3 regions of the Pseudogracilibacillus amylolyticus genome follow, and region 3 is predicted to be linked to each of the others. Evidence: riboswitches for the same ligand, from Rfam matches in the RefSeq annotation. Region 3 holds a riboswitch; each other region holds the start of a gene.
What was found. Region 3 has a riboswitch for S-adenosylmethionine ahead of ACPYKA_RS14825 (5-methyltetrahydropteroyltriglutamate--homocysteine S-methyltransferase). Riboswitches for the same ligand answer to the same signal wherever they lie in the genome.
Positions count from the first base shown of each region.

Region 1 (2,268 bases), on a different contig from region 3:
GCTAGTAAAAGAGTACATGGGGTTAACTGTAAAAGAAACGTTTAAAACTTGGACAGTGATGGAAACTATCCTTTCATTTGTTGCCTTTGGACTAGTACTAGTTTTAGATATTTTTGTTTAAACTACAATTAAACTATTTTTATAGTTTTTATGTACAAGTCTATTCTCCCCAAACCTCTTTAGCAATTTGAACAACATGGCGTAGTTTATTCCATTGTTCTTCTTCTGTTAGGGTGTTTCCTTCTTCCGTAGAGGCAAAACCACATTGTGGGCTCAAACAAAGTTGATTAATATCTACATATTTCGTTGCTTCTTCTATTCTACTTTTGATTTCATTTTCATCTTCGAGTTCAGGAGTCTTAGATGTGATTAGCCCTAATACAACATGTTGATCTTTAATGAATCGTAATGGTGAAAAATCTCCAGATCGCTCACTATCATACTCTAAGAAAAAGGCATCTACATTAACACGGGAAAATAATTCTTTTGCTATTGGTTCATACCCGCCTTGATATAACCAAGAGGATTTAAAATTCCCACGACAAATATGAATAGTAATTGCCATATCTTCCGGTTTGTTTGCTAGAGCCTCAACGGTAATATCGGCAAATTTCTTCACCAGTTCATCTGGATCGAATCCTTGTGCTTTTATCTTATCTCGGAAAGCATCACTGAATAGTGCACCCCAGCTTGTATCATCTAATTGTAAATAGCGACATCCCACTTCATAAAAAGCCTGAATGGCATCTTGATATACGTTAACAATATCTTTAGCCGCATCATCGAGTGAAGGATAGGAAGGGTTACTTAAATAAGGCTCACTTCCAACTACACCTGAATAGAAAATCATATTAGGCCCGGGGATTGTAATTTTGGCAACATGGTCACCGGCTATCCTTTTCAAATACGCGAAATCCTCTAAAAATGGATGGCTTTTCGGGAATTTTAATTTCGAATCAACGGTATATGCTTCTGCTTTTTTCATCACTCCATTAAATGCGCCTTGTATGTCTATTTCATAAACACGAATCCCTTCAATGGCTCTTATGAAATCTAAGTGCCACCATCTTCTCCTAAACTCGCCATCCGTAACTGTCGTCAGACCTATTTCCTTTTGCTTTTCAACAATTTTAGCAATCTCCATATCTTCTATGGAACGTAATTCTTCCTTCGTTATTTGGCCTTCCTGATATTGTGCCCTTGCATCTTTAAGTGCTTGTGGACGCAAAAAGCTTCCTACATGGTCTGCTTTAAATGGCGCTTTAATAGTGGAATTAATCAATTTGTACAACCCCTCTAAAATGAATTTATTCTGTTTGTTTTGCTTTTTAGGGTATTAGAAAACTTGGCATCCGCCAAGCCTTTGGGCGGATGGCTTAGTTGCACTTATGCAGACGGGAAAGATTTTATACTTTCCTACCTGCCAAAAAAATCCCCTCTTAAATAAAGAAGAGATTCGTATCAGAGATAATTACTCTTCTTATCTTCAAGCCTCACGCTACTGGAATTAGCACAGTACAAAAATGTCTGTTGCTGAGATATCTTAGGGCCAGTCCCTCCATCTCTCTAAATAAGAAAATTATAAATTCAGTTATTATTATTATTAAATTACCTGTATATTCATTGAATGTCAATGGTCGGGGGGCGATTAAGTTTCTTTAATGGTCAAGAAAGTATGTCTTAAAAAAAGAGAGTAGTATAATAGACTCATAGACAGAGTGGAATATACCAATTATCCTAGATTGTTGGGTAAATAGAACTATAAGAGAATTACGTATCCAAGAGATGTGAAACTCTGGCTTTTGTAAATGAATCTAATTAAACAGCAGGAGAGTGAGTCTGATGAAAGCAGCAAGAATTTATGCTGAAAAAGACGTGCGAGTGGAAGATGTAGAGATTAAAGAAGTAGGCACAAAGGATGTTAAAGTAGAAGTTGCTTGGACAGGTATTTGCGGTTCTGATTTGCATGCATATTCACATTTCATTGGCATTCCTACAGAAGAACATCCATTAACCAAAAGACAAGCTCCACTTACATTGGGCCATGAATTTAGTGGGACAGTTACGGAGGTTGGAAGTGACGTAACATCTTTAAGCGTAGGCGATCGAGTTTGTATTGAACCGAATATTCGTTGCGGGGAATGTAAAGAATGTCGTGAAGGTAACTATCATCTATGCAGAAATAGTAATGCGGCATTTATTGGCCTTGCGGATGATGGCGGGTTTGCGGAATACTGTGTGCTAGATGAACAATACTGCCATCGTATT
Region 1 is NZ_JBPPZG010000212.1:2,959-5,226, forward strand. Features, by position in the region: gene ACPYKA_RS17465 (GntT/GntP/DsdX family permease) at 1-121, shown strand, start outside; gene ACPYKA_RS17470 (5-methyltetrahydropteroyltriglutamate--homocysteine S-methyltransferase) at 161-1,282, opposite strand; SAM riboswitch class I at 1,478-1,577, opposite strand; gene ACPYKA_RS17475 (2,3-butanediol dehydrogenase) at 1,843-2,268, shown strand, end outside.
Region 1: linked by a shared signal. The riboswitch ahead of ACPYKA_RS17470 (5-methyltetrahydropteroyltriglutamate--homocysteine S-methyltransferase) and the one ahead of ACPYKA_RS14825 (5-methyltetrahydropteroyltriglutamate--homocysteine S-methyltransferase) in region 3 are both predicted to bind S-adenosylmethionine.

Region 2 (2,268 bases), on a different contig from region 3:
ATTAAGGTACCTAACATACCATTTTGTGTTTGCGTAATTTTTCCTTGGATAATATTTGTATCAACGGAAAACTTTTTCGATACTTCACTAATTAAAGCTTCATTTGCAAAAGCACCTAAAAAGTTGAGGCGTAATACTTTTCCACGTTTCTCTACATTATTGAGAATGTCCGCAACACTTTCTTCTACGTCTGGATTTGCCATTACTTGTTCGACAAATTTTTTCGTAACAGGTTGTTCTGGGTTCGAGAACACATCTAGAACATTACCAGTTTCTACGATCTTCCCTTTCTCCATAACTGCAACCCGATCACATATTTTCCGAATCACATGCATTTCATGGGTAATTAAAATAATCGTGAGGCCAAGTTTTTTATTTATATCAACTAGCAAATCAAGAATTGAATTAGTAGTTTCGGGATCAAGTGCTGATGTAGCTTCGTCGCAGAGGAGAACTTTCGGATCGTTAGCAAGCGCACGCGCGATTCCTACACGTTGTTTTTGTCCTCCGCTTAGTTGGGAAGGATAGGCTTTTTCTCTTCCGGTTAGCCCGACCAAATCGATCAGCTCTTGAACCTTCTTTGTCTGTTCTGTTTTTGGAACACCTGCTATTTCTAGTGGAAAAGCAATATTTTCCTCCGTCGTTCGTGACCATAAAAGATTAAAATGTTGAAAAATCATCCCGATTTCTTGTCGAGCTTGTCTTAAATTTTTGCCTTTTAGTTTAGTCATTTCTTTTCCATCAATAATAACGGATCCATCCGAAGGCTCTTCCAAACGATTTAGTAGCCGTACTAATGTACTTTTCCCTGCACCACTATACCCTATTACCCCAAAGATTTCGCCTTCTTTAATTTCTAGTGATAAGGAATCTACTGCTGTAATCGGGCTTTTATCTAATGTAAAAACTTTCTTTAAATTTTGTATCGATATCATGATTTGCCCTCCTTTAACATCGTTGGTTTGGGAAACTATGAAATTCGCATAACATTAGATTCATACTCTAATGCCATCCTGTTTACTCTTTCAGATACAATTAAAAAAGTCTTCCTGTAAGAGAACAGAAAGACTTAACAATCTATCTTCACGTTCTCTCATCTATCAAAGCATCTGCTTTGCAGGATTTAGCACCTTTCAATTTTGGAAGTAAAATTGAAGGTTGCCGCGAATTCATAGGGCCAGTCCCTCCATCGCTCTTCATAAGAGTTAAGATGTATTCCTTTTTATTGATAACAATAAACAATATAGCATTATATCTGTTTTTATGTCAAGTAATACGTTTAATCTTGTCGAAAGAGCTCTGGTGCATATGTCCATACATAATGATATATATTTGCAACGGAAAAGAATGTATACACTTTTTCTTTAACTTTATCGTCCTTCATAACGAACAAGCAAGGTACACTTTCCACCTTATATTTCTGCATAAATTCTGGGTACAATGATGCGTTCATCTCATAAAAAATATCTTGCTGATGTGTCTTTTCGATTTTTTCTAAAAATGAACGCGCTACATGACATGTTCCACAAAAAGGGGTATGAATGTATAATAAATAGTCACTTTTTTGTTCTAATTGTTCTGCGGTTATTTCTTGCAAAAGAATCACCAATTTCCTTATAACATCAAATACAATGGATCTATTTTAAAATTATGTTTTACCAATTCATGAGCAATAATATTCAAAGGAGTTAGTTCAACTTGTTGATAATCATCCGGAATATACATTTGAATGGAATTGGGTAGTTCAGCAGTTAATTGCTTCCTTAACCTTATTCCAGGTTCATCTGCATCAACAAAAATATATACGTCACGATTATCTAGATCAAATTCATCTAACATTTCATCAAACTTTTCCACACCAAATGTTCCGTGTGTACAAATGATATCGATTTCCTCTCTGATTATTTTCTGAACATGTATCTTATCGGATAAACCTTCTACGATAATAACTTTCTTATCATTTAAAATACCCAATGCTTCTCCCCCAATTTCAAGGTAGCCATCATTGAAAGCCAGAAGCCTCTAAAAACTACATGCACCCTTATGGTAGGGTGCAAGTAATATTATTCCTATTTAGAAATATAGGCATTATATTCTTCAGAGGAAAGCAGGTCTTCTAGTTCTTCATCATCGGACGGTTCAACAACAATCATCCAAGCTTGTTCATAAGGAGATTCATTAACATACTCTGGATTATCTTCCAAACCTTCATTAACTTCTACAACTGTCCCGCTTATTGGTGCATACAATTCTGAAACTGTTTTTACA
Region 2 is NZ_JBPPZG010000027.1:18,508-20,775, forward strand. Features, by position in the region: gene ACPYKA_RS05040 (methionine ABC transporter ATP-binding protein) at 1-935, opposite strand, end outside; SAM riboswitch class I at 1,091-1,205, opposite strand; gene ACPYKA_RS05045 (thioredoxin family protein) at 1,280-1,597, opposite strand; gene ACPYKA_RS05050 (toprim domain-containing protein) at 1,615-1,974, opposite strand; gene gcvH (glycine cleavage system protein GcvH) at 2,070-2,268, opposite strand, start outside.
Region 2: linked by a shared signal. The riboswitch ahead of ACPYKA_RS05040 (methionine ABC transporter ATP-binding protein) and the one ahead of ACPYKA_RS14825 (5-methyltetrahydropteroyltriglutamate--homocysteine S-methyltransferase) in region 3 are both predicted to bind S-adenosylmethionine.

Region 3 (2,268 bases):
TTGTAAGGATGTTACTTTCAAAGGGAGCATATAGGCTAGAATGCCTTGAGAAGCGGCTAAAGACAAGGCGCCGACAAATGAAATAATTAATCCTTTATTTTTAAATAGAGGAAAGTAATCGATTAATGATGAGTCCTTTTTTTCTGCAGCTTTTTGCTCTTTATGAAGCGGTTTTAATAGTAACGTTAATAAACCACCTAAAATCATGAGGACAGCAAGTGTCACGAAAACTATTTCCGGGCCAGCCTTAGATGAAATAATTCCACTAAAGGCAGGCCCGCTGATCGCTGCCAAACCTACCGCCGCACCTGCATAGGCCATTGTTTTTCCACTTTTTTTGTCCTTATTATATAAAGTTATATAAGTAAAAGCTGCTGGAGTAATAACACCTGCAGTAACCCCGTTTAAAAAACGGGCAAATAGGAGCTGGACAGGAGAGGTAACGACAGAATATAAAAATAAAATGATTCCATTTAGTAAAAACCCTACAATCATGACTTTTTTAGGCCCTTTATTATCAACAAAATGTCCAGCAAACACGTTGCTAAATAGATTCGTTAATGAATATGCTCCAACGATAAAACCGATGAACCCGGTTGCTGCACCTAAGCTCTGTGCATAAGTGCTTGTTATTGGCAATTGGGCAAAAAGGTCTGTAAAAGATATAAAAACAAGTAAATATAAAAGAAAATGCATAAACTGTGCATCCCTTCTGTTTAAATTATTTAGAGATTAGTTAGTACTTCCTAGTAAATTAAAGTTTTGTCTCTTCTTTAATTGTATCTTGCCAAAAATAATATTTCAAAGAAGGAAGATATACTTATATAAGGTTCGTATATTTTTCTTGACATTTATGCTAAACCACGATATCTTATAAACCACAGTTAAATAGTTTTAATTTCTTATCCAGAGAGGTGGAGGGACTGGCCCTTTGAAGCCTCGGCAACAGACTTTTTATAAGTACTGTGCCAATTCCAGAAGCATTTATGCTTGAAGATAAGGAGAGCGAGAGACTATCGTGTGTTAACCTCTTCTTGATTCAAGAAGGGGTTTTTTGATGTTAATAACCCCGAAAAGTCCAATGAAATCGGGGGAATGATAAAAAACGATATCGCAATGCCTTAAAAACAGACTAAATACGAAAACGGAGAGGAAAATGTTTTATGACAATTACAGTAACGAAAGCACCATTTAAAGCAGATCATGTTGGGAGTTTATTAAGACCAGAAAGTATCCATCAAGCGAGAAAGGATTTTCGAGAAGGAAAAATTTCAGCAAAACAGTTATATGATATTGAAACAAAAGAAATTAAACGCATTGTCGATAAACAAATTGAAATAGGCTTGTCTGCAGTAACGGACGGAGAGTTTAGACGTAGATTTTGGCACACTGATTTTCTTGAGCATTTAAATGGGATAGAAGGGTATGTACCAGAAACTGGCTATATTTTTCACGGAAATGAAGAAACAGAAAAGTATAACGTACGAAATACTGGAAAAATTTCATTTAATTCAGATCACCCACATGTTAAAGATTTTATTGTATTCAAAGAAATTGTTGACGGTCGTGCAGTTGCTAAGCAGACGATCCCAAGTCCGAACCAACTTTTTAATGTAGGGATTCGGAATGAAGATATTTATCCTGATGTTGAAGAATATGCAGAGGACATTATTCAGACGTATCGTGATGCATTAAAAGCATTTTATGATGCGGGCGTACGTTACCTTCAGTTTGATGATGTATATATTGCGGGACTATCTTCCCCAGACATTCCATTTAATGATGGCAAGTACTCCAGAGAGAAATTGATTGAATTGGCGTTAAAAGTAGTAAATGGGGTGCTCGAAGGAAAGCCAGAAGATCTTTATGTAACGACTCACCTTTGCCGTGGGAACTACAGATCGAACTGGGCCTTTGAAGGTAGCTATGGCATAATTGCACCAACGCTATTTGCTAAAGAGAAAGTGGACGGTTTTTTCCTTGAATACGACGATGATCGCTCAGGAGATTTTAAGCCACTTGAATTTATTCCAAACGGAGGAGCACAAGTTGTCCTTGGTTTATTTACATCCAAATCAGGTCAATTAGAAGATGAGGAAAATATTAAAGCACGGATTAAAGAAGCAACACAGTACATCCCAAAAGAGCAAATTTGCATTAGTCCACAATGTGGATTCGCATCAACACATCATGGAAATAAATTGACAGAAGAAGAACAATGGGAAAAACTAAAATTCATTGTAGACATTGCAAAAGAGGAATTAGGGT
Region 3 is NZ_JBPPZG010000147.1:6,599-8,866, reverse strand. Features, by position in the region: gene ACPYKA_RS14830 (MFS transporter) at 1-696, opposite strand, end outside; SAM riboswitch class I at 900-1,003, shown strand; gene ACPYKA_RS14825 (5-methyltetrahydropteroyltriglutamate--homocysteine S-methyltransferase) at 1,164-2,268, shown strand, end outside.